DNA from 2 places in the Superficieibacter sp. HKU1 genome. Region 2 is predicted to be linked to the other one. Evidence: predicted binding sites of a transcription regulator. Region 2 holds the regulator's gene; the other holds the start of a gene.
What was found. The regulator PhoB, encoded in region 2, activates phosphate uptake and scavenging genes when phosphate is short. The targets are predictions, from matches to a motif close to CTGTCATAAAACTGNCNNAT.
Positions count from the first base shown of each region.

Region 1 (15,207 bases), 870 kb from region 2:
GAACAAATATGGTTTCTGGGACGCGTTAACGACGGAAACCGCTATTCGCAATTTTGGCCAGGAAGCCTTCCGCGCGGGCTGCACCAGCGCGGCAGATATGGGTCTGACGGATTTTAACAACCCTGAGCTGGCCGCTAACTATATCCGCATGACGCGTGAGAACAGCTTCCCGATCCGCCTGCTGGTCGCTTACGGCCCTCCGTTTGTGAAAAAACCGTTTGTGGAAGCCGTCGAGTTTGCTGCTGACATGATGAAGCACGGTCATGAGAAGATGATATTCGGACCGATGAAGATCTTCCTCGATGGCTCCATTCAGGGTGGCTCCGGGCGTATGCTCTCGCCGGGCTACTATAAAACCGGCGCAAACGGCGCGTGGAACGCCACGCCGGAGCAGGTTGATCAGCAGGTTTATGAAATCATGTCCCGCGGCTATCAGGTGCACTGCCATTGCAACGGCGATGAAGCCTCGGAAGCCTTTATTCAGGCGGTTGAAAAGACGTTAAACCGTATCCCGGCGGCAAACCATCGCGCGACCATGCAACATGCGCAAATGCTGCGCGAAGATCAGTTTAAGCGTATCAAGTCGCTGGGGATGTGCGTGAATTTCTTCAGTAACCATATCTACTACTGGGGCGACCAGCACTACGCGAAAACGATGGGACCGGAGCGTGCTAACCGGATGGATGCCTGCGGCAGCGCCGTGCGCCATCAAATTCCCTTTGCGTTCCACAGCGACTGCGGCATTACCCCGGTCAATCCGCTGTTTACCGGCTGGTGCGCGGTTAACCGCGTGACCGCCAGCGGCCGCGTGTTGGGCGAGCGTGAGAAGATTAGCGTCGCCGATGCGCTGCACGCGATGACCGTGGGCGCAGCCTACACCATGAAGCTGGATCACCTGATCGGCAGTATCGAATGCGGCAAATATGCCGACTTCACCGTGCTTGAGCAGGACCCGTTAGCCGTTGAGCCAATGAAGCTGAAAGATATCGGCGTATGGGGCACCGTCCTCGGCGGTCGGGTACAGCCTATTCCTCGTTAACGTTAATGTGCAGGTGAGATCCTCATCAGAGACCGCTGACAACGTGGGTGTTTCCCCGTGTTCCACGGACGGTTTGTCATCAACCTCAGATGGGATCCTCACCTGTACTACTTTTTATCCCTTTTCCGGCCTGGCGGCTGGCGGGTTTCTTTTGCTTTTAAAAAGGTCATAACGATGTCTTCTTTTGTCTCTCCTTCGGCGTCGCGTGATGCTGACGCAACGACGGCGATGAAATGGCTACCGTTGCTGGTACTGTGTCTGGCCCAGCTTTCCACCTCCGGCGACAATGCGACGCTCAGCATTGCGACCGGCGCGCTGGTCGCCGACCTCCATGCGTCGATGGATTTAGTGAATATTGCGAACGCCATGTATTCCCTGGCTGCCGGTTCGTTAATGGTGGCGGCCGGGATGATCGGCCTGATCGTCGGCTGGAAAAAAACGTTTCGTATCGGCTGCGGGCTGCTGTTTTTAGCGGAGTTGACCGCGTATTTTTCACCGAATATGGAAGTGTTTACCTACGGTGCACGTCTGCTTTCCGGGGTCGGCGGCAGCTTTATGATCCCGTCGGTACTGGGGATTATCGCCAGTAACTACAAAGGTCCGCAGCAGGCCGTCGCGTTTGGCGCGATTGGCGCGGCGAGCGGCGTCTCGTTTGCCGCTGGGCCGATTATCTGTGGGCTGCTGGTCGATCATCTGGGATGGCGCGCCGCCTTCGCGGCCATTGCCGGGCTATGCATTGTTATTTTCGCCGGATCGTTCCTGGTGCCGACGCCTGCGAAGCCCGAGCGCAAAGTGACCTTCGATCTGCCGGGCGTCCTGTTGACGGTTATCGGTCTGTTCAGCCTGATCCTCGGTTTCCTGAAAGTCTCAAGCTGGGGGCTTATCACGCCGTTTAACGCGCCGTTCACCGTGATGGGGATTTCTCCTGCGCCGGTACTGGTGGTGTTCGGCCTGATCGTGCTGGCCATTATGCTGAAGTGGGAGCGTTATCGGGAAGAGAAAGTGGGCAGCGCGCTGATCCCGCTCTCGTTCCTGCGCACGCCTCAGGTGCGTAACGGCCTGTATCTGACCGCCTTTATTTTCCTGGCGTACGGCTCCGGCATCTTTGTTACCGTCAGCTTTGTCCAGGTGGTTGCCGGACTTAACGGCATCGAGACCGGGCTGTTAATTCTGCCTTTTGCGCTGGGCGTAGTGATTTTCTCGCTGGGCCTGCCGGTGGTGTATAAAAACGCGAACCCGAAACGGATGTGCCAGCTGGCGCTGCTGATTGGCACGCTGGGCTCGGTGCTCTGTATTTTCGGCTTTGAGCCGTCGGATTTCAGCTTTATTGTGCCCGTCGGGATGTGCCTGATCGGCGTGAGCATGGGCATTGTTTCAGCCTACTCCAGCTATATTGTTACCAGCGGCCTGCCTTCGCGTGACGCCCAGCAGTCCGGCGGCGTGCAGGCGACATCGCGTAACGTTGGCCAGGCGATTGGCGTTGCGGTCTGCGGCATGGTGATGCTTACGGCCATTACCATGAGCGTGCAGGATGCGGCGCGTAGCGATACGCAACTGAGCAGCGATACGCGCACGAAAGTTGCCGATATCACCGTTATTCCGTATCTGAGCGACAGCGCCTTTTCGAAGCTGATGCTGGATCACGGCATTAATCAGACGGACGTTGCGCCTCTGACCACGGTGTATAAAACGGCGCGTTTAAATGCGACCCGCGCGGGAATGGTGGCGACAGCGATCATGACGCTGCTGTTCCTGTTTGGCACGCGCAATCTGCCGACCCGGACCAAGGGAAACCAGAACGATGATGCTTCTGACGATAAGAAAAAAACGGCCGTTCGCTAAGCGAGCCCCGGCTTTACTGCATAAAGCTTATCAGCGCTAAGTTTGCCAACGCGTACCTTCTTTGAGGAGGTGCGCGTTTCGCGTTTTTATCTCCCAGGAGAATTGACTATGAGCACGCCGTCAAGCAAGACCCCATGCACGCTCTGGCTACCGCTTTTTATCCTTTGCCTGGCGCAGTTTCTGGCTTCTGCCGACAACGTGACGTTAAGCATCGCGACGGGGAGTTTGATGCGGGAACTGAACGCCAGCATGACGCAAATCAGCGCGGCCAATACGCTGTATCCGCTGGTCGCCGGAACCTTTATGATCGCCGGGGGAATGTTGGGCAGCGTGATTGGCTGGTTAAAAACGTTTCGTATTGGCTGCCTGATTTACCTGGTAGCGGAACTCTGCGCCACCCTCTCTCCCTCCATCACGGTTTTTATCTGGATCGCGCGCCTGCTGGCAGGCGTGGGCGGGAGTTTTATGATCCCGTCGGTATTTGGTTTGCTTACTGGCTTATACCACGGCAAACAGCGCGCCGTCGCGTTCGGGGCACTGGGCGCGGCAAGCGGGATCTCCTTTGCGCTGGGGCCGATTGTCTGCGGCGCGCTGCTGGATATGGTCGGCTGGCGCTGGGCGTTTGGCGCGCTGGGCGGCGTACTGGTCGTCATTTTGTGCTGTTCCCTGATCATCAACGAACCTGCCAAACACAATGCGCCGGTACGCTTTGATTTTCCGGGCCTTATTCTTTCAACCGCCGGCCTTTTTTTACTTATCTTCGGCGTGCTGCAAATTTCCAGTTGGGGATTCATTACGCCGTTTAATCCGGCAATTCATTTTTTAGGCATGAGCCCGGCACCTTTTCTCATTTTAAGCGGTCTGGTTGTCATCCATTTTATGCTGCGCTGGGAGCGCGTCTGCGAGCGTAAAACCGGCAGCGCCATGATCCCAAAGGCATTTCTTCACACGCCGCAGGTGCGCACTGGCCTGTATCTGACCGGCTATATCTTTTTTGCGTACAGCGCCGGTATTTTTGTGGTGGTGAGCTTTGTGCAGATTGTTGCCGGGCTGACCGCCATCGGTACCGGCCTGCTGATCGTGCCGTTTGCCATCACCCTTGCGGGATGCTCTCTCGGATTGCCGGTACTGATTCGCCAGCGTCGTCCGCGTCGACAATGCCGGATTGGGCTGATGCTGGGCGTGCTGGGCGCAATCGTGGCCTCGTCGGGAATTTCAGAAGAACATTTCAGCGTGCCGCGGGTCGTGCTGGGGCTCTGTTTTATCGGCGCGAGTATGGGCACGATTGCGAGTAATGCGCCGTTTCTGGTGACCAGTGCGCTGCCGGATAAAGAAGCGCGCCAGTCAGGCGGTATCCAGGCCGCCGCACGCGATGTCGGTCAGGCGATGGGAGTGGCGCTGGTGAGCATGGTGATGCTTACGATGTTGACGATCGGCATGAAAGATAAGGTCGTCAATGCCCCCGTCAGCAAGCAAACGCGCGACGCGTTGCAGCATCTGGCGGTGGTGCCTTATCTGAACGATCCGCAGTTCACCCTGTTTATGCATCAGGCGGGCGCGCTGAAAAACGATCTGCCGGTATTAACCCAAACTTACCGGCAATCGCGCGCGCAGGTCACGCGTGCCGGGCTGTATGCGATGGCGCTGCTGACCCTGCTTTTTTTGTGGCCGACACGGGCGATCCCGCTGGCCGAGCGCGAGGAGAACATCGCCCGCACAGAGTAACCGTTTTAACGTCCTTTACGCAGCAGGCGCAGCGCGTTCGCCGTCACCAGCACCGTTGCGCCGGTATCTGCCAGCACCGCCAGCCACAGGCCGGTGATACCGAGCAGGGTCGTCACCAGGAAAATACCCTTCAGGCCCAGCGCGATAGCGATGTTCTGCCGGATATTGGCGTGCGTCGCGCGGGCAAGGGCAATCATCTGCGCCAGGCCCGTCAGGCGGTTATGGGTCAGTGCGGCATCCGCCGTTTCCAGCGCCACGTCGGTGCCGCTGCCCATCGCGATGCCAATTGTTGCGGCTTTCATGGCGGGTGCATCGTTGATACCGTCGCCGACCATCGCCAGCGGCATCTGGCGGTTCAGCGCGGTTACCGCCTGAACTTTGTCGGCGGGCAGTAGCCCCGCCTTAAAATCCAGACCCAGTTCCCCCGCGATGGCTGCCGCCGCGCGCGGATTATCACCGGTCAACATCACGCCCTGCACGCCAAGCTGATGCAGCGCATCCACTGCTTCTCTGGCGTCTTCCCGTAACGTATCGCGTAGCGTAATCAGACCCAGCGCGCGCTCCTCCTGCGCCACCATCACCACCGTTTGGCCTTCCTGCTCAAGAGTACGAATTTGTAGGCTAAACGCCTCGCCGGGGAATTTCTCCGCCGCGCAGATCAGAATTTTTTTGCCCGCGACGAGCGCTTCAATGCCCGCGCCCGGCAGCGTGCGCTGCTCCGTGGCGTCAGGCAGCGTAAGCCCACGGGATTGTGCTTCCCGCACCACCGCCTGCGCCAGCGGATGCGTTGAGCCCTGTTCAACGGCAGCGGCGAGCGCCAGCAGCGCATGCTCGTCCATCGCGCAGGGATAAATGCCCGTCACCTGGGGTTTCCCCACGGTCAGGGTGCCGGTTTTATCAAAGGCGATTTGCTGAACACGCCCAAGCTGTTCCAGCGCTGCGCCGCCTTTAATCAGCGCGCCGCACCGTGCCGCCGCCGCCAGTCCGGAGGTGATCGCGGCGGGCGTGGAAATCACCAGCGCGCACGGGCAGCCAATCAGCAGCAGCGTCAGCCCCTTATAAATCCACTCCTGCCAGGCGGCAGCAAACAACAGTGGTGGCACCAGGGCGACCAGCAGCGCCACCAGCATAATCGCCGGCGTATAAAGGCGGCTGAAGCGATCGATAAAGCGCTCAATAGGCGCGCGCCGCTCCTCGGCTTCTTCAATCAACCGCAGGATGCGGTCAATCGCGCTGTCGCCTGGTTCAGAGGTAACGGTAAGCTGGACCAGACGATCGACGCTGGTGGCACCTGCCGCCACGTTCTCGCCTGCGCTACGCTCTACCGGGACGGATTCCCCGGTCAATGCGCTTTCATCAAAACTGGCAAACGGCGTCAAAAGCTGACCATCGGCGGGCAGTCGGCCACCGGCAGCGACTTCAATGGTATCGCCGGGACGGAGATCGCGTTGGGCGATGGTTTCCCGCTGACCGTCGCGCAGCCGCACGGCGGTGTCCGGTTTTAACGCCATAAGGGCGCTGACGCCCTGGCGGGCGCGGCTGGCGGCCCAGCCTTCAAGGCGTTCGCCGATCAAAAACAGCAGCAGTACCATCGCCGCCTCTGCCGTCGCGCCGATAAACAGCGCGCCGAGGGCGGCAACGCTCATCAGGGTTTCAATCGCGAAGTAACTGCCGCTCTTGATCAGCCGTAGCGACTGGCGAAGGACAGGGTACAGTCCCACCAGGGTGGTGAGGATGAATGCGGCCTGACCTGCCGGGTGGTTAACGTGCTCAAGCCCCCAGCTTACGGCCATCATGACTATCAGGATAAGCAGCGGAAGATTTTCCCGCAGGCGCGAGGTGGTGGGCGGCGGGGCAGACTCATGACGCAGCGTATAGCCTGCGTTTTGTACCGCCTGTTCAATTTGCTGGCTGACATCGCCAGAGGCATTCACCGCCAGTTTTTCCGTGGCGAACAGCACCTGAACCTGGGTAACGCCCGCCACCTGGCGTACGGCGTTTTCTACCTTACGCGCACAGGCGGCGCAGTCCATTCCTTCGACTTTCCAGCTATAGCGGGCGTCAGCGACGGCGTCGGCAGGCGCGGTTTCGGCGCAGCATGAAGCATCAGCGCAGCATGACGCGGGTTCCGGCGCAGCGGGCGTAAATTTAAGCGTGGCGAACTGCGGGGCTTTTTTGCCATTAGCATCTGGAGTCGACATTATATTCTCCGGGGAATGATAATTTTCTCATTACCCGAAGCATACACTCTGGAGTCGACTCCAGAGTCAAGCGCAATCAGAGATAAAGTGAACGCACAATCAAGAAATGTCCGGCGAAGTAGCAGGCGGCCGCAATGGCGTTATCGGCGCGGAAACGGCGACGGTAATGGCTACCCAACCAGACAATGTTACTGAGCAGCAGCAGTGCTGCCCCCACGAAGGCAGAAAGTGCCGTGTCGGTGGGGCGGAAGAACCACAGCTCCCCGGCCAGCCAGACCATCACCAGCGTCATGGCGATAAACGTGCAAATCGGCAGGCGTAACTCTTCCAGCCGCGTCCAGACGGTCGCGATCAGCAGCGCACCAATCACCAGTAGCACCAGCGGCAGCGGCCAGAAGAACGACAGCGTCATCTGGCTGGCAAAGTAAATGGTGTACAGCAAATGTGAGAGAAAGAACGCGCCGATGGCATACAACAGGCGCTGGCGTGACAGCAGGGTTAAAGCATCGCCCACCAGCGTCGCGCACAGTCCGGCCAGCACCAGGTAACTGATGGCATTAAACATGGGCGCTTGCCAGGCAAGCAGGAGTAAAAGCAGCAGCGTAACCGGTTTAAATACCCAGCGTTGCCAGACGGGTCCACGATAAGAAGCATCGACATACAGCCAGGCAGAAAAACAGACAGCGATAAATGACCAGAGCATCATAATTCCTTGAATTCGTTATACTCGTCGGCTTTAAGGTTGCACACACCGTTCTGCAACGTAAAATCCATCGAGTATGTCACTACGCAGGCATTATGCCTACAGCCCTGTTAATGAGTGTAGTGTCTGGCGCAGGGAGATGACAACGCCAGATCCCGGCTCATTTTTTTGTCGCTTTCAGCTTTTTCTGCCAGGCGACCAGTTCAAAAACGCCAAACAAGAAAATACGCACCTTCTGGCCGGTGGTTAAAGGCGGACCCTCTTTTGGCTGAGTTGCCTTGAGCAGCGCCAGTTGCAGACCGTGCATCAGGATCATAAATACCATTGCCACGTTGATAAAAATGTTGGCAGGAAACTTAAACGGATGCACCACATTCAGAAGCAAAAATGCCCAGACGCAGAGCATAAGCAAACGACCAAGATTAATCAGCATGTTGTTCTCCTTGCGCATCGCGCTGATACAGACGGTAAGCGACCTGGCCCGCCACTTTTTCACGGTATAATTGCCAGCTGGCCGGGACCGGCGGCATGCCGTTCTCTACTTCACTTTCGACGTAGATAAGCGCGTTATCCGCCAGCCAGCCGTGACTTTCCAGCAGGTGCAATGTCTCTTCCAGCAATCCTTTCCGAAAAGGAGGATCGACAAACACGATATCGTAAGGCGTCCCTGGTCGATTAAGGAACGCGAGCGTATTACCCGTTTCGACCCGCCCGTGAGTTGCGTTAAGTGTTGCAAGATTTTTCTGTAGCTGCCGGGCGACGCTGCGTTCCATTTCAAGCAGCGTGGCCTGAGCCGCGTAGCGTGACAGCGCTTCCAGCCCCAGCGCACCGCTCCCGGCGAAGCAGTCGAGACAGCGGGCATCGACCATTGACGGGGCCAGCCAGTTAAATAACGTCTCTCTGACCCGGTCCGTGGTAGGGCGCAGACCGGGGCTGTCCGGAACCGGTAATTTACGGCCACGCCATTGCCCGCCGATAATGCGAATCTGGCCGCTGCCTGCGTGATTAGGTTTCTTCATTAAATGCTGCTCTGGTCACTATTTCGGCCTGCTATTCTAACGATGCGACGCTTGCGGTGAAACCTTATTCCGCAAGCGGTGATGCGAGTTAAGTTAAGTGATAGACTAGGTTACGAATTTCATCCTGATTTTCAGCGCCCGGCAGTATGGTTCCGGGGCTGAGCTTTGAATTAACAGCGGGGAGTGTGGTCGCAAATGGCGAAAGAAAAAAAACGTGGCTTTTTTTCCTGGCTGGGCTTTGGTCAAAAAGATGACGAGCAAACGGCACAGGCGGAGCAAAAGCCCGAAGAACAGTTGCCGGTTGCAGACGAGGCCGCGCCAGAAGCAGAGCCGCGTAGCGAGGCAGAAACCGACGCGTTTGCTGCTGAGATTGTTGAGGTAACGGAGCAGGTTGCGGAAAGCACCTCGCCGCAAGAAGCTGCGCAGCCTGAGCCGGTTGTCGAGCCCGAAGCGATCGTTGAGGTTGAGCCGGTTGTTGAGCCTGAAGTAATTATCGAGGTTGAACCGGTTGTTGAGCCTGAACCTGTTGTCGAACCTGAGCCAATCGTTGAACCCGAACCGGTTGCCGTCATCGAACATGAAGAACTACCGCTGGCGGAAGAACTGACGCCCGCCACGGTTGAGCCGGAAGAGTGGGTTAGCGAACAGGAGCCGTTAGCGCCGGAAGACGCCCCGATTAGCGACGAAGAGCTGGATGCGCTGGCCGCCGAAGCGGCGGAAGAAGCCGTGATCGTGGTGCCGGTCGAGGAAGATGCGCCCCAGGAAGAGGTTGCTCAGGAGCAAGAAAAACCGACCAAAGAAGGTTTCTTTGCGCGTCTCAAACGCAGCCTGGTGAAAACAAAAGAAAATCTCGGTTCCGGATTTATCAGTCTTTTCCGCGGCAAGAAAATCGATGATGATCTGTTTGAAGAGCTGGAAGAACAGCTGCTGATTGCCGATGTGGGCGTCGAAACCACCCGTAAAATCATCGCTAATCTGACCGAAGGCGCGAGCCGCAAGCAGCTACGCGACGCCGAAGCGCTGTATGGCCTGTTAAAAGATGAAATGGGTGAAATCCTCGCAAAAGTGGACGAACCGCTTAATATTGAAGGCAAAACCCCGTTTGTGATTTTGATGGTCGGCGTCAACGGCGTGGGTAAAACCACCACGATCGGCAAACTGGCACGCCAGTTTGAGCAGCAGGGTAAATCGGTAATGCTGGCCGCGGGCGATACCTTCCGTGCCGCCGCGGTTGAGCAGCTTCAGGTGTGGGGCCAGCGCAATAATATTCCGGTGGTCGCGCAGCATACCGGTGCCGATTCCGCCTCGGTGATTTTCGATGCGATTCAGGCGGCGAAAGCGCGCCATATTGACGTACTGATTGCCGATACCGCAGGGCGTTTGCAAAACAAAGCGCACCTGATGGAAGAGTTAAAGAAAATTGTCCGCGTGATGAAAAAGCTCGACGTGGACGCGCCGCATGAAGTCATGCTGACGCTGGACGCCAGCACCGGGCAAAATGCGGTAAGCCAGGCCAAACTGTTCCATGAGGCAGTGGGACTGACCGGGATCACGTTGACCAAACTGGACGGTACGGCGAAAGGCGGGGTGATCTTCTCCGTCGCCGATCAGTTCGAAATTCCGATCCGCTATATCGGCGTCGGCGAACGTATAGAGGACTTGCGTCCGTTTAATGCGGGCGATTTTATTGAGGCACTTTTTGCCCGAGAGGATTAATAATGATTCGCTTTGAACACGTCAGCAAAGCCTATCTCGGCGGGAGACAAGCGTTGCAGGGAGTGACTTTCCACCTGCAGCAAGGCGAGATGGCCTTCCTGACCGGGCATTCCGGCGCGGGGAAAAGTACGCTGCTTAAGCTGATCTGTGGCATCGAGCGGCCCAGCGCCGGGAAAATTTACTTCAGCGGTCACGACATCAGTCGGCTTAAAAACCGTGAAGTTCCGTTTTTACGCCGGCAAATCGGGATGATCTTCCAGGATCACCACTTGCTGATGGATCGCACGGTATTCGATAACGTGGCTATTCCGCTGATCATCGCGGGAGCCAGCGGCGATGATATCCGTCGTCGCGTTTCAGCGGCGCTGGATAAAGTCGGGTTGCTTGATAAAGCGAAAAACTTCCCCATTCAGCTTTCCGGCGGTGAACAGCAGCGCGTGGGGATCGCCCGCGCGGTGGTGAATAAACCCGCCGTATTGCTGGCGGACGAACCGACCGGTAACCTGGACGACGCGCTGTCTGAAGGCATTTTACGCCTGTTCGAAGAGTTTAACCGCGTAGGGGTAACGGTACTGATGGCGACGCACGATATCGGACTGATTTCCCGTCGTACGTATCCGATGCTGACCCTCAGCGACGGTCATTTGCATGGAGGCCATCACGGTGAATAAACGCGACGCTGTGAATCACATCAGGCAGTTCAGTAATCGCTTCGACCGCTTTCGTAAGCCACAGGGTGGCGCGGGTGACGGCAATCGCGGTGCGCCAAAACGTAATAAGCCTGCGCCAAAAGCGGCGTCGCGTAAGACCAACGTTTTTAACGAGCAGGTGCGCTATGCCTGGCACGGCGCGGTCCAGGATCTTAAAAGCAAGCCGTTTGCGACCTTCCTCACCGTCATGGTGATCGCCATTTCCCTGACGCTGCCGAGCGTCTGCTATATGGTGTACAAGAACGTCAGCGAGGCGGCGGCGCAGTATTATCCTTCGCCGCAAATCACCGTCTATCTCGACAAAGCGCTGGATGACGATGCCGCGGCCCGCGTCGTGGGGCAGCTTCAGGCGGAGCAGGGCGTCGATAAGGTCAACTACCTGTCGCGTGAGGAAGCGCTGGGCGAGTTCCGTAACTGGTCAGGCTTTGGCGGCGCGCTGGACATGCTGGAAGAGAATCCGCTTCCTGCTGTGGCAGTGGTCATCCCGAAACTGGACTTCCAGAACACCGACTCGCTCAACACCCTGCGCGACCGCGTCAGCCGCGTGCAGGGCGTAGATGAAGTGCGCATGGATGATAGCTGGTTTGCGCGTCTGGCCTCGCTCACCGGGCTGGTGGGCCGGGTGTCGGCGATGATTGGCATACTGATGATTGCCGCGGTATTTCTGGTCATCGGTAACAGCGTGCGCCTGAGCATCTTTTCCCGTCGTGACAGCATTAACGTGCAAAAGCTGATCGGTGCGACGGATGGTTTCATTCTGCGGCCGTTCCTTTACGGCGGCGCGGTGCTTGGCTTCTCCGGCGCGTTATTGTCGCTGATTTTGTCCGAGATTTTAGTCATGCGGCTCTCTTCGGCGGTGACTGACGTGGCGAAAGTGTTTGGCACCCAGTTTTCGCTCAGCGGCCTCTCTTTTGATGAGTGCCTGCTGCTGTTACTGGTGTGCTCAATGATTGGCTGGGTCGCTGCCTGGCTGGCTACGGTGCAACATTTACGTCACTTTACGCCTGACTAAAAAATTTCTGATATACTCTTCCCCTGCAATGCAATATTCCCTGTGCAGGGGAAGCGTAGCCAACCATTCCCGTCTTCCCTTGCCTGACTCTTTCAACGATATGTCACATTTTGTGCGTAATCTATTCACACGGTTGCATTGAACTTGTGGATAAAATCACTGTCTGATAAAAGAGTGGATGATATTCTCGTTGCTCGTACGCACTGGCACGTTTGTTGCTGTATCACGGGACAAGCCGCTGCCGGTAAGCTGTAAATTGAGAGGATTTGAATGACCAAAGAAATGCAAACTTTAGCTTTAGCCCCTGTTGGTAACCTGGAGTCATACATCCGGGCTGCGAACGCATGGCCGATGTTGACGGCCGATGAAGAGCGGGCGCTCGCTGAAAAGCTGCATTACCAGGGCGATCTGGAAGCAGCTAAGACGCTGATCCTGTCACACCTGCGCTTTGTTGTTCATATTGCTCGTAACTACTCGGGCTATGGCCTGCCGCAGGCTGACCTCATTCAGGAAGGTAACATCGGCCTGATGAAAGCCGTGCGCCGTTTTAACCCTGAAGTCGGCGTGCGCCTGGTCTCCTTTGCCGTGCACTGGATCAAAGCTGAAATTCACGAATACGTGCTGCGTAACTGGCGTATCGTGAAGGTCGCCACCACTAAAGCACAGCGTAAGCTGTTCTTTAACCTGCGTAAAAACAAGCAGCGTCTGGGCTGGTTTAACCAGGATGAAGTCGAAATCGTGGCGCGTGAGCTGGGCGTGACCAGTAAAGACGTGCGTGAGATGGAATCGCGGATGGCGGCGCAGGACATGACGTTTGATATGTCTTCCGACGATGAATCCGACAGCCAGCCGATGGCACCCGTGCTGTATCTCCAGGATAAAACGTCTAACTTTGCCGACGGCATTGAAGATGACAACTGGGAAGAGCAGGCGGCGAACAAGCTGACCGATGCGATGCAGGGCCTCGACGAGCGTAGCCAGGCTATTATTCGCGCGCGTTGGCTGGACGATGACAATAAGTCCACGCTACAGGAGCTGGCCGACCGCTACGGCGTTTCCGCTGAACGTGTGCGTCAGCTTGAAAAGAACGCGATGAAGAAACTGCGCGCCGCTATCGAAGCGTAATCCGCGCCGTACCCCGATAACCCCTGGACACGTCCGGGGGTTTTTGTTTTCTGCCTCCCCACCATAATCCTTTCCTCTGTCTGACTCCTGACATTCACTGGCGTTAATTCACGCTATGGCAAACAATTAGCTGTGCGCTCTATCCGTTTCGGGCTTCTTGTGGCAGGGGGTTATCGTGAGTAATGAATCACTCAATCAGCGACGTTTACAGGCAACGCCGCGCGGCATCGGCGTTATGTGCGGCTTCTACGCCGAACGGGCAGAAAACGCGACGCTGTGGGACAGTGAAGGAAAAGAAGTTATTGATTTTGCAGCCGGTATCGCCGTGCTGAATACCGGACATCGCCATCCGGACGTGGTGGCCGCTATCGAAAAGCAACTTCAGGCTTTCACCCATACCGCTTATCAAATCGTTCCGTATGAAAGCTATATTTTGCTGGCCGAGCGTATTAATGCCCGGGTGCCGATCGATGGCGTGGCCAAAACCGCGTTCTTCACCACCGGCGCGGAAGCGGTCGAAAATGCGGTAAAAATAGCGCGCGCTTATACCCGGCGTCCCGGCATTATCGCCTTTGGCGGCGGCTTCCACGGGCGTACCTCCATGACCCTCGCGCTGACCGGCAAAGTTGCGCCTTACAAAACAGGCTTCGGCCCGTTCCCCGGTTCCGTTTTTCACGCGCTTTATCCGAACGAACTGCACGGCATCAGCACGTCTGAGGCACTGAAAAGTCTCGAACGTATTTTTAAAGCTGATATCGGGCCGGATCAAGTCGCCGCTATTATTCTGGAGCCGGTGCAGGGAGAGGGCGGATTTAACATCGCGCCGCCCGATTTTATTCAGGCGTTGCGTGCGTTGTGCGACACCCACGGCATTTTGCTGATTGCCGACGAGGTTCAGAGCGGCTTTGCCCGTACCGGCAAACTGTTTGCGATGGAACACTACGCGCAAAAAGCGGATCTTATTACCATGGCGAAAAGCCTGGCGGGCGGGATGCCGCTCTCCGCCGTGGCCGGGCGCGCAGACGTGATGGATGCGCCCGCGCCGGGTGGCCTGGGCGGGACGTATGCGGGTAATCCGCTGGCGATTGCTGCCGCACACGCGGTACTGGACGTGATTGACGCAGAGCAGTTGTGCACCCGCGCCCGCGAACTGGGGGCGCATCTGGTGGAAGTGCTTAATAACGCCCGATCAGAGTGCGCATTCATTGTCGATGTTCGTGCGCAAGGCTCAATGGTCGCCGTCGAGTTTAACGATCCGCAGACCGGCCAGCCTTCGCCAGAGTTTACCCGACAGGTGCTGGAAGCTTCACTGGCCGAAGGACTGCTGCTATTAAGCTGTGGCGTCTACGGCAACGTCATCCGTTTTCTCTACCCGCTGACGATCCCGGAAGCGCAGTTCCGCAAGGCGCTGGAGATTATTTATCGCGCGTTAACGCGCTAAATCTGCTGTTTTTCCCCGGTAGCGCTGCGCTTGCCGGGGCATTCCTTCGCCCACTTCTTATTACTGCGACAAATTAGCTATTCCAAAATCATAAAAATGGGGTATGTTTTAGCATAGAATGCTGAAAAGACACGCTCAGCAGTCTTACAATCAAAATAATGTGTCGCATAACAACATCACAACACACGTAATAACCGCAATAATGGGGAATCTCAGGATGAAAATGAAGGGTAAAGCGTTACTGGCAGGATGTATCGCGCTGTCGTTAAGCAACATGGCGCTGGCTGAAGACATTAAAGTGGCCGTGGTCGGCGCAATGTCAGGCCCGGTAGCGCAGTATGGCGACCAGGAGTTTACCGGCGCTGAACAGGCCGTCGCCGATATCAACGCCAAAGGCGGCGTGAAAGGCAACAAACTGACCATCGTAAAATATGACGATGCCTGCGACCCGAAACAGGCGGTGGCGGTGGCAAACAAAGTGGTTAACGACGGCATCAAATATGTTATCGGTCACCTGTGTTCTTCTTCTACTCAGCCCGCGTCGGATATCTATGAAGACGAAGGCATTCTGATGATCACGCCAGCGGCAACCGCGCCGGAACTGACCGCCCGTGGTTACAAGCTGATCCTGCGTACTACCGGTCTGGATTCCGATCAGGGGCCGACCGCCGCGA
Region 1 is NZ_CP119754.1:336,912-352,118, forward strand. Features, by position in the region: gene P0H77_RS01610 (amidohydrolase) at 1-1,039, shown strand, start outside; gene P0H77_RS01615 (MFS transporter) at 1,214-2,881, shown strand; gene P0H77_RS01620 (MFS transporter) at 2,990-4,606, shown strand; gene zntA (Zn(II)/Cd(II)/Pb(II) translocating P-type ATPase ZntA) at 4,612-6,807, opposite strand; gene P0H77_RS01630 (lysoplasmalogenase) at 6,884-7,510, opposite strand; gene P0H77_RS01635 (DUF1145 family protein) at 7,671-7,943, opposite strand; gene rsmD (16S rRNA (guanine(966)-N(2))-methyltransferase) at 7,933-8,529, opposite strand; gene ftsY (signal recognition particle-docking protein FtsY) at 8,725-10,245, shown strand; gene ftsE (cell division ATP-binding protein FtsE) at 10,248-10,916, shown strand; gene ftsX (permease-like cell division protein FtsX) at 10,909-11,967, shown strand; gene rpoH (RNA polymerase sigma factor RpoH) at 12,238-13,092, shown strand; gene P0H77_RS01665 (4-aminobutyrate--2-oxoglutarate transaminase) at 13,268-14,533, shown strand; gene livJ (branched chain amino acid ABC transporter substrate-binding protein LivJ) at 14,751-15,207, shown strand, end outside.
Region 1: the regulator PhoB is predicted to act here: its motif matches at 12,057-12,076, upstream of rpoH (RNA polymerase sigma factor RpoH).

Region 2 (15,207 bases):
GCCGCCGTTAGTCCACAGGTTATGGATCCCGGTCGGTTGCCCGCCGTTGCCAATCCCCCAGATGATGATGCCGACGCCCGCCACGATCATAATGATAATGGTGGCGACCTTAAAGAAGGAGAACCAGAACTCCAGTTCGCCGAACACCTTCACGCTCATTAAGTTGACCGCGCAGATGATCATCACCACGCTGAGCACCCAAATCCAGTGCGGCACATGCGGGAACCAGACGCCCATATAAATGCCGAACGCCGTAACGTCGGCAATGGCGACGATCAGAATTTCAAAGCAGTAGGTCCAGCCGGTGATATAGCCCGCCAGCGGGCCGAGGTTGTCCTGAGCGTAACGTGAGAAGGAACTGGCAGACGGGTTGTGGACCGACATCTCCCCTAATGCACGCATGATGATATACGCGGCAACGCCGCCGATAATATAGGCCAGCAGTACGCTGGGACCTGCCATTTTTATAGCATCTGCCGAGCCATAAAAAAGGCCGGTACCGATTGCCGACCCGAGTGCCATAAAGCGGATGTGACGGGTGCTCAGTCCCCGCTTCAGCTTGTTAGTACTTTCCATCGTTTCAAATGCCATTCAACACAAAAAATAAAAAACCACGGAACCCTAAGCTCCGTGGTTAAACGAACCGCCGTGCAACGATTAATGTGCGCTGGAGGTGACCTGGCGGCCCATGAGGCGATCGCAGATAACCGCCAGCACAATCATCACTACCGTTGGCATCAGCCACGCCAGCCCCTGCTCGGTAAGCGGTAAACGCTCGGTCCACGCAGGCAGGACATCTTTCAATGCCGAGGCTTTAATGCCGTCAATGATACCAAAAAGCAGGCTGATGAACATGGCGGGCGCAATCACGCGCGATGAATTATGCCACCATGGGCGGGTGAAGCTTAACACAACCAGTGCGATACACGGTGGATAGATCGCCGTTAATACCGGCACGGAAATCTGAATCAGCTGGCTCAGCCCCAGATTGGAGACCGCCATAGAGAACACGCCAAGGATAAACACCAGCGTGCGATAGGAGAACGGCAGATACTGCGCAAAGAACTCAGCGCACGCACAGGTCAGGCCCACTGCCGTCACCAGACAGGCAATGAAAATCAGCGCCGCCAGCAGTAAACTTCCTGCGCCGCCGAAAGTATGCTGAACATACGCGTGCAGAATAGTCGCACCGTTAGCCGACTGGTCAACTAACGTAGCGCTGTCGGAACCCAGGCGGAACAGCGCCAGATACAGCAGCGTCAGCCCAATACCGGCCATCAGCCCCGCCCATACCGTATAGCGGGTCAGCAGACGCGCTTCAGTAACGCCGCGCGAACGGGCAGCGTTGACAATCACGATACCGAAGACCATTGCGCCCAGGGTATCCATCGTCAGATAACCGTTAACGAAGCCGTTAGAGAAAGACCCCGTCTGATAAGCATCAATCGCATGGCTGATCGGGCCGGCAGGCCATACCAGCGCGGCGACGGAAAGTACCGTCAGGGCGAGAATTTTCATCGGCGCGAGGAAGTTGCCCACCGTGTCCAGCAGCTTACCGGGATAGAGAGAAACCACGATCACTAGCGCAAAATAGACCAGGCTGTAGATAAAGGTTGGCATCGCCCCGTCCCCCGTCAGCGGTGCAATACCCACTTCAAAGGAAACCGTCGCGGTACGCGGGGTGGCAAACAGCGGACCGACCGCCAGATAGCAGATGGTGGCCAGCAGAATACCCGCGCCTTTACCGATCGGCGTACTGAGGCTATCAATCCCACCGCCGACTTTCGCCAGCGAAATAACCGTCAGCACCGGCAGACCGACCGCCGTAATCAAAAAGCCAATGGCCGCCGTCCAGACGTGCTCGCCGGCCTGCAAACCGACCATAGGAGGAAAAATGATATTGCCAGCACCGACAAACAGGGCAAAGGTCATAAAGCCCAGAGCCATGATGTCGCGAGATTTTAACTGATGGGTCATAAATTATTTACTGCCTGTGGATGTGGTGTTGTAAATGAATTGTTGCTTTCCATGCGGGACGATCGCGCAGCAATTGCATATATTTCCAGCGGGATATACTCCCTGACTGACGTGACGAAGTATTGTTTTTCGATTTATCACGCAAAAGCAGTCGGTATGACAGCCTCTGGGGCGCAATTTAAACGCTTATAACGTTTTAAAGCAAGGCAGGATCGTAAAACCAGATGATTATGCTAATTCAGAATATTCAGCCAGCATGATGGACCAGTTATCAGAAAAACTGATGGCTGATCATTCGAACAAAAAAGCAGCAGGCGCGAGGATATGGCACCCGTTTCGCTTACCTGCAAACTAAACAGACCAGCCCAGGCTGGTCTGCGGAAAGTTACGGTTACAAGCGGCATAACCAGCCTAGTTTCTGGCAATGAATCGTTCCGGAAGCAAAAAGCTAAATTGCGTTCCTTCACCCGGCTTACTGGTAATGTTGAGGCGACTATCATGATGATTTAACGCATGTTTCACGATTGCCAGCCCCAGCCCGCTGCCGCCGGTCTGCCGCGAACGGGCCTTATCAACACGATAAAAACGCTCGGTCAGGCGCGGAATGTGTTCGGCAGCGATTCCCGGTCCGTTATCGTCAATGGTAAACAGTGCGCCATGAGGCGCGCGCTGCCAGTTGACCGAAATAGTGGTTCCGGCAGGCGTATGATTCACCGCGTTGTACACCAGATTAGAGATAGCGCTCCGCAACTGTTCTTCATTGCCCAGCACTTTTAACGAATCATCCACGGTAAAACGCAGCGTATGACGATCGTGGCTGAGGGTTTGCGCCTCGCGCTCTATCACCCGCAGCATCATCGGCACGTCAATCTTTTCATTGAGGGCCAGCGCAGGTGCCGCTTCAATCCTGGAGAGGGTTAATAATTGTTTTACCAGCGATTCCATACGCTGCGTCTGCTCGCGCATGGTATGCAGCGCTTTTTCGCGCGGCGCGCCTTCAAGCGTTTGCTCCTGCATCATCTCCAGATAACCCTGTAGCACGGTCAACGGCGTGCGCAGCTCATGGCTGACGTTGGCAAAGAAATTGCGTCTCGCGCCCTCAAGCTGGTGCATTTGCGTGGTATCGCGCGCCACCATCAGCCGCTGGTTTTCACTGTAGGGCATCACTCGAAATTCGAGGTGACGGCCATTATTGAGCACCAGATTCAATGGCCGGCTAAAATCGCGATTCTTCAGATAGAGCGTAAATTCGGGATAACGCAGCAGGTTAAGGATATTTTGCCCGTTATCGTCCGGCCAGCGCAGCCCCAGCACCTGCTGCGCCAGGCCGTTACACCAGAAAATCGTGCCTTCTTCAGTCGTCAGCACCACCGCATCCGGCAGCGATTCCGCGCCGCTGCGAAAACGTTTGATGAGGTTGCCCAACTCACGTCGGCGCTTTTTATTGCGTAGCTGCATCTGATGCAGTCCGTAAAGCAGAGGCTCCCAGCTGCCGCGGCCCGGCGGCGGTGTCATACTGCGATCGACCCATAGCCACCAGGAAAGTCGCAGTAAATTCAGAAAGTGCCAGACCAACAGCCCGGTCACCGCCGCCAGCAAAAACCACGGCAGATAACCGAAAAATGCCCCCAGTATCAGCGCAGGCAGGCAGCAGATAACCAGTTCAAAAACCAGCGTTTTCCATGACAGACGTTCCAGCACGCGTCACACTCCTGTCTGAGATCAGAAACGGGTCGAGAAACGATAACCCGTGCCGCGAACGGTTTGAACCATGCGATCGTGCCCGCTCTGCTCCAGCGCTTTGCGCAGGCGGCGGATATGAACATCCACCGTTCTGTCTTCCACGTAGACGTTGGTTCCCCAGACATGATTCAACAGTTGTTCACGGCTGTAAACACGTTCGGGATGGGTCATAAAGAAGTGCAGGAGCTTAAATTCAGTCGGCCCCATGTCGAGCGGGCTTTCACCGGTCATGACCCGGTGCGAGGAGGGATCGAGACTCAATCCCTGCATTTCGATGACCTCATCAACGGCCATCGGGGAAATGCGGCGCATCACCGCTTTAATCCGCGCTACCAGCTCTTTTGGCGAGAACGGCTTGGTGATGTAATCGTCTGCCCCGGTTTCCAGCCCGCGGACGCGATCTTCTTCTTCACCGCGTGCGGTGAGCATTACCACCGGGATTTCGCGCGTCATTGCTTCACGCTTGATATGTTTAATAAACTGAATGCCGGAACCGCCGGGAAGCATCCAGTCCAGCAGGATGAGGTCTGGCCAGGGTTCATTGAGCTGATTCACCGCGCTGTCATAATCTTCCGCTTCAACAGGCTGAAAGCCATTTTGTTCGAGAACAAAGCAAACCATCTCACGAATTGGAGCTTCATCTTCTACGACCAGAATACGTCTCGCCATTTTTTACCCTGTTTATCATCATTATGGATAGCGACGTCATTATGCGTCAGATTTATGACAGATTTATGAAAAAGATGACCGTGTGACGATTGCGTAAACGCGATGTGACAGCCAGCTTCGCCCCGCCTGCTTCAGAGGGTATAATCCGCTGTACGCTTTTTTGCCACGGAACCGACATGCGCATCATTCATACTTCAGACTGGCATCTCGGCCAGAACTTCTACAGTAAGAGCCGTGCCGCTGAGCATAGCGCTTTTCTTGACTGGCTGCTGGATACCGCTCAGACGCAGCAGGTTGATGTCATTATTGTGGCGGGCGATATTTTTGATACCGGCTCGCCGCCGAGCTATGCCCGCGAGTTATATTATCGTTTCGTGGTCGATTTACAGCAGACCGGCTGTCATCTGGTGGTGCTGGCCGGAAATCATGATTCGGTGGCCACGCTTAACGAATCCCGCGACATTCTGGCGTTTCTCAAAACGACCGTCATTGCCAGCGCAGGCGATAAACCGCACCTTCTGTTAAAGCGCGACGGCACGCCGGGCGCGGTGTTTTGCCCGGTGCCGTTTTTGCGTCCGCGCGACATGGTGATTAGCCAGGCGGGGCAATCCGGCAGCCAGAAGCAGCAACGTCTGCTGACGGCCATCACAGATTATTATCAGCAGCAGTATCAGGACGCCTGCGAGCTGCGGGGTGAGCAGCCATTACCGATTATCGCCAGCGGACACCTGACGACCGTCGGAGCCAGCAAAAGCGATGCCGTACGCGATATTTACATCGGCACGCTGGACGCCTTCCCGGCGCAAAACTTTCCGCCCGTTGATTACCTCGCGCTGGGCCACATCCACCGCGCGCAAAAAATTAACGGCAGCGAGCACATTCGCTACTGCGGCTCGCCCATTTCACTGAGCTTTGATGAGACAGGAAAAAATAAAAGCGTCAACCTGGTCACTTTTGCGGAGGGCAAACTCACCGACGTGACACCGCTTGAGGTTCCCGTCACGCAGCCGCTGGCTGTGATCAAGGGCGATTTTGCCGGCATCAGCGAGCAGCTTATGCAGTGGCGTGATGCGCCCGCGACGCCAAAGGTCTGGCTGGATATCGAAATCACCAGCGGGGAATACCTGCATGATATTCAGCGACGTATTCAGGCCCTGACCGAGGATTTACCGGTTGAGGTGCTTTTAGTTAGACGCAGCCGCGAGCACCGCCAGCGTATTCTGGAAGGTGAATTGCGCGAAACGCTCGGCGAACTGAGCGTTGAAGACGTATTTGAGCGCCGGCTGACCCAGGAAGATCTCGACGAGGCGCAGCAAAAGCGGCTGTTTACCCTTTTCGGTCAAACGCTGGAAACCCTGTCCGGAGAGGATGAAGCATGAAAATTGTCAGCCTGCGCCTGAAAAACCTGAACTCACTGAAAGGCGAGTGGAAAATTGACTTCGCTGCAGAACCGTTCGCCAGCAACGGCCTGTTCGCCATCACCGGCGCGACGGGGGCAGGTAAAACGACGCTGCTGGATGCGATCTGCCTGGCGCTGTATCACCAGACGCCGCGCCTTAGCACGCTGTCGCAATCGCAAAATGATCTTATGACCCGCGACACCGCCGACTGTCTGGCCGAGGTCGAGTTTGAAGTGAAAGGTGAAGCGTACCGCGCCTTCTGGAGCCAGAACCGCGCGCGCAATCAGCCGGACGGCAACCTGCAGGCTCCGAGGGTGGAGCTGGCGCGTTGTGCCGATGGCAAAATTCTTGCCGATAAAGTGAAAGATAAGCTGGAGCTGACCGCCACGCTGACCGGGCTGGATTACGAGCGTTTCACCCGTTCGATGCTGCTTTCGCAGGGGCAATTTGCGGCCTTTTTGAACGCCAAACCCGGTGAGCGTGCCGAGTTGCTGGAAGAGCTGACCGGCACCGAGATTTACGGCCACATTTCAGCGATGGTATTTGAAAAGCATAAAACTACCCGTACCGCACTGGAAACACTGCAGGCGCAGGCCAGCGGCGTGGCCCTGCTCAGCGCGGAACAGCAGCAGGCGCTGGAGCAAGGTTTGCAGGCGCTTATTGACGAGGAACGCCAGCAGGTAACGCTGCAGGCGCAGGCGCAAAGTCATCTCAACTGGTTAACGCGCCAGCAGGAGCTGGAGGCAGAGCACCAGCGTGCGCAAAACGCACTTGCCGGAGCGCTGCAGGCGCTGGCCCAGGCGCAACCACAGCTTACCGCCCTGACGCTGGCCCAGCCCGCAGAGCAATTGCGTCCTCTGTGGCGTCGCTGTCAGGAGCAGACCAGCGCAGTGAAGCAAACGCAGCGGCAGGCGCAGGAAGTAAATGCTTGCTTACAAACCGCATTAACCCTACGCGCTCAACTGCGGGCCAGCGCGGAACACCAGCAGGCTTCGCTGCAAACGACGCATAAACACCTGACTGACTGGCTTCAGGAACACGATCGCTGGCGTTTGTGGAGCAGCGAACTCACTGGCTGGCGGCATGCCTTTACCCAGCAAACACGCGATAACGCGCAGCTACAGCAACGACAGCAGCAATTAGCCGGCCATCAGCGAGAACTGGCTGCGCTGCCCGCCGTGACGCTTGCCCTTACGCCAGCCGAAGTCAGCGAGGCCCAGGCGCGCCATACTCAACAGCGCCCGCTGCGCCAGCGATTAAACGCATTACACCTGCGTCTGACCGCCGTCCATCAGAACCTGCAAAAGCTACACGGCACCGTTCAGGCCTCCCGGACGGAATACGCCACGTTAAATGAAAAAATTGTCAATCTGCGCCAGCGTTATAAAGAAAAAAATCAGCAGCTTGCGGATGTGCAGGCCCTTTGCCAGCTGGAAGCCCGCATTAAGGATCTGGAGAGCCAGCGCGCGCTGCTGCAATCCGGCCACCCTTGCCCGCTCTGCGGCTCCACGACGCATCCTGCCGTCGAGGAGTATCGCACGCTCGAACCCAGTGTGAATCAGGCCCGCCGTGACGCGCTGGAAAAAGAGGTCAGATCGCTGGCCGATGAAGGCGGCAAACTTCGCGGCCAGACGGATGCGCTGCAACGCCAGCAGCAACGCGACGAAAGTGATATCCAGACGCTCACCCAGGAGGAGCAAGCACTTACCCAGCAATGGCAGACGCTTGGCGCCACGCTGCAAATAGCCCTGCAACCGCAGGACGACATCACGCCGTGGCAGCAGGAGCAGGATCGCTATGAAGAGCAGCTCCATCAGCTGAGTCAGCGGCAACGTCTGGAGATACAGATTGCTGAGGCGAGCCAGCAAATCACCAGCTTTGCACAACACGTCACTGCCCAGCGGACGACGCTGGAAACGGCGCTTCAGGCACTGTCGCTGAGCTGGCCTGCTGAAGGCGATGAATCCACCTGGCTGGCGGCGCGGGAAGAAGAAGCCCGGGCGTGGCAAACCCGCCAGACGGAGCTGGCCTCGCTTCAGGAGGCGCTGGCGCAGCTTATTCCATTACTGGAAACCTTGCCGCAAACCGCAACCTCCCCGGCGTCCGGGCCAGTGTCGCTGGAGGGCTGGCGCAGCACGCATGACGACTGCGTGAAGCTGGAGAGCCAGTGGCACACTCTGCAACAACAGGAAACGCTGGAAAAATCGCGTTTACACCAGGCGCAGGCGCAATTTGACGCGGCACTCAGCGCCAGCCAGTTCGCCGATGAGCAAGCATTTCAGGCCGCACTGCTCGATGAGCCGACCCGTCGCCAGCTGGAATCCCTGAAGCAATCGCTGGAAAGTCAGCTTCAGCAATGTCAGGCGCTGGCGCTACAGGCGCAAAATCAGCGGCAGGCGCATCAGCAGCACCTGCCTGAAGGGCTCTCGCCGGAGCAGAACAGTGAGCAAATCCGGCTGGCCCTGGAGCAGCTGAACCAGCGGCTTCGTGATATCGGCTTACGGCAGGGCGAGATCCGCCAGCAGTTAAAACAGGATGCGGATAACCGCCAGCATCAGCAGACGCTGATGCAGCATATTGAGCACGCCGCGCAGGAACTGGCCGACTGGAGCCTGCTTAATGGGCTGATTGGTTCCCGCGACGGCGATAAATTCCGTAAATTCGCCCAGGGCCTGACGCTCGACAATCTCGTCTGGCTGGCGAATAAACAGCTTAACCGTCTTCACGGACGGTATTTGCTCAAGCGGAAGGTCAGCGATGCGCTGGAGCTGGAGGTGGTCGATACCTGGCAGGCAGATGCGGTGCGCGATACGCGGACTTTGTCCGGCGGCGAAAGCTTCCTCGTCAGCCTCGCGCTGGCGCTGGCGCTTTCTGACCTGGTAAGTCATAAAACGCGCATTGATTCCCTCTTCCTCGACGAAGGATTCGGCACCCTGGACAGCGAGACGCTGGATGCCGCGCTGGACGCGCTGGACGCGCTGAACGCCACCGGCAAAACCATTGGCGTCATCAGCCACGTCGAGGCGATGAAGGAGCGCATTCCGGTGCAGATTAAGGTGAAAAAGGTGAACGGTCTGGGGTACAGCAAGCTCGACAGGGTATTCGCCGTTGAGGAATGAGGATAGGTTGGCAGGCGAAACAGGGTAAAACGGCGCTGGGGGACGGCGCTGGCACGGCGGCGCTATATGCCCGGCGGCGCTGCGCTTGCGCGGGCCTACGGTCGGGGCACGGCGCTGGTTCGGGCCTACGGTAATACAACGGATTGATATTGTTGCTTTTGTAGGCCGGGTAAGCGCAGCGCCACCCGGCATAACAGGGCACAGAGCAAAACCGTTCTCACCCCCTGTCATTAACGTTGCGGCCACAACCAGGCGGCACCGCGTACCCCGCTGGAATCGCCGTGCACCGCTTTGCGGATCGGCGTTTCACACTCGCCGCCAAACACCCAGTTTTTAATCAGTTGCGGTACGGTTTTATACAACCTGTCGACATTACTCATCCCGCCGCCCAGCACAATCACGTCAGGATCGAGAATATTAATTACGTGACTCAGCGATTTTGCCAGCCGCAGTTCATAACGACTAAGCGCCAGCTCTGCCAGCGGGTCCAGCTCATCCACCAGACGCATGATTTCATTACCTTTTAGCGAACGCCCGCTTAACCGCTGGTAATCGGTCGCAAAACCGCTGCCGGAAATAAAGGTTTCAATACACCCCTGCTTGCCACAGTAACAGGGAACTTCGGCACGATAGCGCAGTTCGTCTTCATCCATCCACGGCAGAGGATTATGCCCCCACTCGCCTGCGGTACCGTTGCCACCGCGATGCGCCTGCCCGTTCAACGCAATGCCTGCCCCGCAACCGGTGCCGATAATCACCGCGAAAACCGTTTCTGCTCCGGCGGCGGCCCCGTCCACGGCTTCAGAGGCGGCCAGACAGTTGGCATCGTTGGCCATTCTTACTTCGCGTTTTAGCCGCTCGCTCAAATCCTTATCAAAAGGCTGACCGTTGAGCCACGTCGAGTTGGCATTCTTCACCACCCCACTGAAAGGTGAAATCGATCCCGGTATGCCAACGCCAACCGTTCCCTCCATGCCGGTGGTTTTTTCTGCCTGCGCCACCAGCGTTGCGATGGTCTCTATCGTCTGCGCATAGTCATGGGCAGGCGTCGGCAGACGATGGCGGTATAGCTGCTGCCCGTCATCACTTAACGCAATAACTTCAGTTTTGGTGCCGCCTAAATCGATCCCGATTCGCATACTTTCGTCCTCAATTGTTCACAATATCAAAAGCGTAAAACCGTCAGCCCGGATTAGCAATGCAAGCAAAGCGACAATTCGTTATCATGCCGGCTGGATTTAACGACAACGCTGTGGAAATTATCATGCTGTGGTTCAAAAATTTAATGGTTTACCGTCTTAGCCGCGACATCTCCTTACGCGTCGAAGAGATGGAAAAGCAGTTAGCCGAGCTGTCGTTTACCCCCTGCGGAAGTCAGGATATGGCGAAAACCGGCTGGGTACCGCCGATGGGTTCACAAAGCGACGCCTTTACCCACGAAGTTAACGGGCAGATCATTATCTGCGCGCGGAAAGAAGAGAAGATCCTTCCCTCTCCGGTGATCAAGCAGGCGCTGGAAGCTAAAATCTCGAAGCTTGAAGCCGATCAGGGCCGCAAGCTGAAGAAAACCGAAAAAGATTCTCTGAAGGATGAAGTGCTGCATTCACTGCTGCCACGAGCTTTCAGTCGTTTTAACCAGACGATGATGTGGATCGATACCGTCAACGATCTGATTATGGTCGACTGCGCCAGCGCCAAAAAAGCGGAAGATACCCTGGCGCTGCTGCGTAAGAGCCTTGGCTCGCTGCCGGTGGTTCCGCTGACGCTGGAAAACCCGATCGAGCTAACGTTGACCGAATGGGTGCGCTCCGGCACCGTCGCGCAGGGTTTCCAACTGCTGGATGAGGCCGAACTGAAAGCGATGCTGGAAGACGGCGGCGTGATCCGCGCGAAAAAGCAGGATCTGGTCAGCGATGAGATCGCCGTGCATATCGAAGCGGGTAAAGTGGTGACGAAACTGGCGCTGGACTGGCAGCAACGCATTCAGTTTATGATTTGCGACGACGGTTCGCTTAAGCGCCTGAAATTTGCAGATGAACTCCGCGATCAAAACGATGATATCGAACGCGAAAACGTGGCTCAGCGCTTTGATGCCGACTTTACGCTGATGACCGGCGAACTGGCCGCCCTGATCAAAAACCTGGTAGAAGGGTTGGGCGGCGAAGCTCAGCGCTAATGACTCTGTGGGATGACAACTTCATCCCACCGTCGACAAGAAACTCGGTGTTACAGGTAGCGACAAAGGTAGGAAGTCGGCTCAGCCACCTGCAAATGAAATTCACTGTGGCCCGGCACATTGAACACCTGCCCGGCGGTATAGACTTTCCACTCGGTTTCATTCGGCAACAACACATTCAACGCGCCGCTCACCACCGTCATCTCTTCTGCGGCGGCGGTACTAAACGTATATTCACCCTCGGCCATCACGCCAACGCTGGCCCGGCCAGTGCTGCTGCTGGTAAAGCCAATAGATTTCACTTTTCCTGAAAAGTATTCGTTACTCTGAAGCATAGCTGACCCTTATAAGCAATTGATGATTAACCAATATAGGGGGCAAACTCCCTCGCTGTCACGTGAAATTAACACTATACCAGCAGTTCTGAGGCCAGCCGGGTGATCAGAACGTTGGAGAGTAAAACCGGCACATCCAGCGCTTTTTGCAGCAGGTCTCGATGATGTTGATAAAAGCCCAGACAATCGAGCATTAACACGTCTGCGCCGCGCTCAATCAGTTCTCGTCCTGCGGCAATCAGCTCGTCATCAGAGGAATAAAGCGGATGCGCCAGCGAATAAAGCGGCGGATTTTCCAGTACCTGCCATTTAATTTTTTGTGCGGGAATAAGCTCTTCCATCGGCACAATGACGCCAACCTGATGACCGTCCACAATTGAGGCAACCAGCGGCGGAATGATCCGCAACGGTTCGAGAAGGATAGAATTGTGCGCCTTCATGCCAATAATTTGAGCGGTACTCATCAGGATGATGACATCATAGCCCTGAGTATCCAGTACATCGATGACCGCCTGGAGATCGCGCTCAACTTTGGCGCGAGAAACCGCGGCAGGTTGCAGATCGCTGAGCATGGTCAGGAGCGCTTCTTCTCCCGGCTCAACGGCGTAATCTTCCATAACATCTTCACGCGACATTTTGCCCAACAGGCTGATATGGGTGATTTGGTCTTCCCTGATATGTTCGGTCAGGAGCGGCAATACTTCACGAACGGGAACTACGCCAATCGTTAACATCGCCAAAGTCGCACTCATGTCTGTCACCTTATTCACTACCGTTACTACGAAACTTATACCGCCCTGCAACCCTCTGGATGCGAGGGATAAACGCTCAATAAGCGAAGCCGCAGATGAGCGTTTAAGGTGCTTATAAATTCCTGAATGCTTCCGGAATGTACCAGTAAAGCTCGATACTAATCGTTTAGTAGCATTTTCAACAGGTGAAAAATGTGATTCATACCAGGTTAATCACGCTTTAGGAATATATTCAGGTACAGGGAACCGCCAGATTCAGCTCTTATCCGGATCTTCATAGCGCCGTTTGGCATCCAGCGCTTCCTGTTCAGTATTGTGCTCGCTTATCAGAGAGTCCGGTTCCGGATGATCCGCTCGCAGCTGATACCAGGTCACCTTTGGATGGTCGGTCCCTTTTTCAACCACCTCAATACGGGCCTTACGCGGATAGGGAGGGTTTGTCGGCATAGATGTTCCTCATAATTTGTTATCAGAACTATGAGTATAGACGCAGGCTGTCAGACGCGGACAAGCTTAGCGCCGCCAGCACATCGGCAATAATACGTTCAGGCGGCTGCGCGGCATCAACAATATAGTGGGCCGCCTCACAGTAAAGCGCTTCACGTTCCGCCAGCACGTCACGGATTTCTTCCCCGAGCGGTTTCGCCGTTAACGCCGGGCGCTGCCCTTCTTGCGGAAAGGCTTCGAGACGAGCCGCCAGAACCGCAACCGGCGCGCGCAGATAAATGACCTGCCCGGTCTCGCGCATAAAGCGGCGATTAACCTCTGCCAGCACCATTCCGCCCCCGGTAGCGATTACCGTGGACGGCGCAGCCACCGCTTGCAGCGCCTGTGTTTCGCGAGCGCGAAATCCTTCCCACCCTTCTTTCGCCACGATCCCTGCGACGTTCATTTGCGCCCGCTCCTGAAGCCAGTGGTCGGTATCAACAAAATGCCAGTTTTGCTCTTGTGCCAGCGCCTGACCAACGGTGGTTTTACCGCAGCCGCGTGGGCCAATGAAGAAAACGGGTTGCGTCATAAGATGGAATTCTCCCGGATACTGCGAGGCAATGAAATTTACACCAAAGAATGAAATATACTATCAAACTAGTACAAAAAAATATGTAAATCTTTAGTTACAATAAATGATAACGCCGCTAGCACAGCGAGGGGTTATCAGGGCAAACGCTAGCAAAACTGTAAACATATTATTGCACATTTTGCCGCCCGTCCCTACCCGCACACTTTATTTCTTCTGCTGGAGAAGCCATTTATCCAGCTCGGCAGCAAAACGCTGGCGGTCACGTTGCGACAGGCTATCCGGACCGCCGGTCTGGATCCCGCTGGCGCGTAAGGTGTCCATAAAATCACGCATCGTCAGCCTTTCACGGATAGTGGCCTCTGTATAACGTTCACCGCGCGGATTTAATGCCGCACCCCCTTTAGCCAGCACTTCGGCCGCCAGCGGAATATCGGCGGTGATCACCAGATCGCCCGCCGCGCACAGACGGACAATTTCGTTATCGGCTACGTCGAAACCGCTTTCGACGCGCAGCGTGCGGATCACGCGTGACGGCGGCGTGCGCAGCGTCTGATTGGCCACCAGCGTAAGCGTGGTCTGCGTGCGCTCGGCAGCGCGGAATAAAATGTCTTTTATGACATTCGGACAGGCGTCCGCATCAACCCAAATAGCCATCCTCACTCCTGTTTGTTCAATGATCTCTGCAACCTGTCGCCAGAGTGCAGGAAGCTTTAGCCCTGAAGAATAATCCGCGTTAAGCTTATCGCCCAGACAAATTACACGCGGAGAAAGGTGATGGAGAAAAAAATTGGGTTTATCGGCTGCGGAAATATGGGTAAAGCGATCCTCGGTGGACTTATCGCCAGCGGCCAGGTACAGCCAGAAAAAATTTGGGTCTATACCCCTTCACCGGAAAAAGTGGCTGCGCTGCACGAGCAGTATGGCGTAAACGGGGCGCACAGCGCACAGGAAGTGGCGCAGGCAGCGGATATCGTTTTCAGCGCGGTGAAGCCTGCCATCACGGTTAAAACGCTGAATGACATCGCCTCCAGCTTCAATAAAGACTCGGTGGTGATTTCCATTGCAGCGGGCGTGACGCTGGCACAACTGGCGACCGCGCTGGGTCACGACCGCAAAATTATTCGTGCCATGCCGAACACGCCGTCGCTGGTTAACGCCGGAATGACGTCACTGACGCCCAACGCACTGGTTAACGATAACGAAACCCAGGAAGCACTGACGATTTTTCGCAGCTTCGGCGAAGCGGAAGTCGTCGCCGAAGCTATTATTCACCCGGTTGTCGGGGTGAGCGGCTCGGCACCAGCGTATGTGTTTATGTTTATAGAGGCGATGGCTGACGCTGCCGTCCAGGGCGGTATGCCGCGCGCGCAGGCCTATAAGTTTGCGGCCCAGGCGGTGATGGGCTCGGCAAAAATGGTGCTGGAAACCGGGAAGCACCCGGGCGAGCTGAAGGATATGGTGTGTTCGCCCGGAGGGACGACCATTGAAGCGGTACGCGTACTGGAAGAGCGCGGTTTTCGTGCGGCGGTGATCGAAGCGATGGCCAGCTGTATGCAGAAATCAGAACAGCTTAGCCGCTCCTGATGAACAACGGGTGAGACGCATCGGTCTCACCCGTTTCGTTTACGCCTGTTTTTTCAGGCAGCCGCTCATAAATTTGCTGCGATCTTCACCTTTAAGCGACTGCTGGGTCGCCTGTGAACTGCAATCGCGCATTTTTAACTGCTGCGGGGTGAGTCCTTTTTCATCTTGTGCTTTTCCACCTTTCAGGCACTCGCTCATAAAATGCTTACGCTCGTCCCCTCTCAACGTTTTATCTGACGCCTGCTGGTTACAGGTTGCCATCCGCTGTTGTTGAGGAGTAAGCGTCTTTTCAGCCGCGCCTACCGTGGAAAGGATAACCATGCCAAAGACCAGGGTAACCAGAAATATTATTTTCATTGTTTTGTCCTTCAGTAAGAGGTTCACCCTAAGTCTGGTCCGTTGCGCTAAAAAAACCACCCGGCAAGGAAAAT
Region 2 is NZ_CP119754.1:1,203,402-1,218,608, reverse strand. Features, by position in the region: gene proY (proline-specific permease ProY) at 1-576, opposite strand, end outside; gene brnQ (branched-chain amino acid transporter carrier protein BrnQ) at 658-1,977, opposite strand; gene phoR (phosphate regulon sensor histidine kinase PhoR) at 2,389-3,678, opposite strand; gene phoB (phosphate response regulator transcription factor PhoB) at 3,700-4,389, opposite strand; gene sbcD (exonuclease subunit SbcD) at 4,566-5,768, shown strand; gene sbcC (exonuclease subunit SbcC) at 5,765-8,908, shown strand; gene mak (fructokinase) at 9,139-10,047, opposite strand; gene rdgC (recombination-associated protein RdgC) at 10,173-11,084, shown strand; gene ppnP (pyrimidine/purine nucleoside phosphorylase) at 11,135-11,419, opposite strand; gene P0H77_RS05805 (AroM family protein) at 11,494-12,171, opposite strand; gene P0H77_RS05800 (YaiA family protein) at 12,427-12,618, opposite strand; gene aroL (shikimate kinase AroL) at 12,647-13,189, opposite strand; gene P0H77_RS05790 (YaiI/YqxD family protein) at 13,397-13,846, opposite strand; gene proC (pyrroline-5-carboxylate reductase) at 13,967-14,776, shown strand; gene psiF (phosphate starvation-inducible protein PsiF) at 14,816-15,133, opposite strand.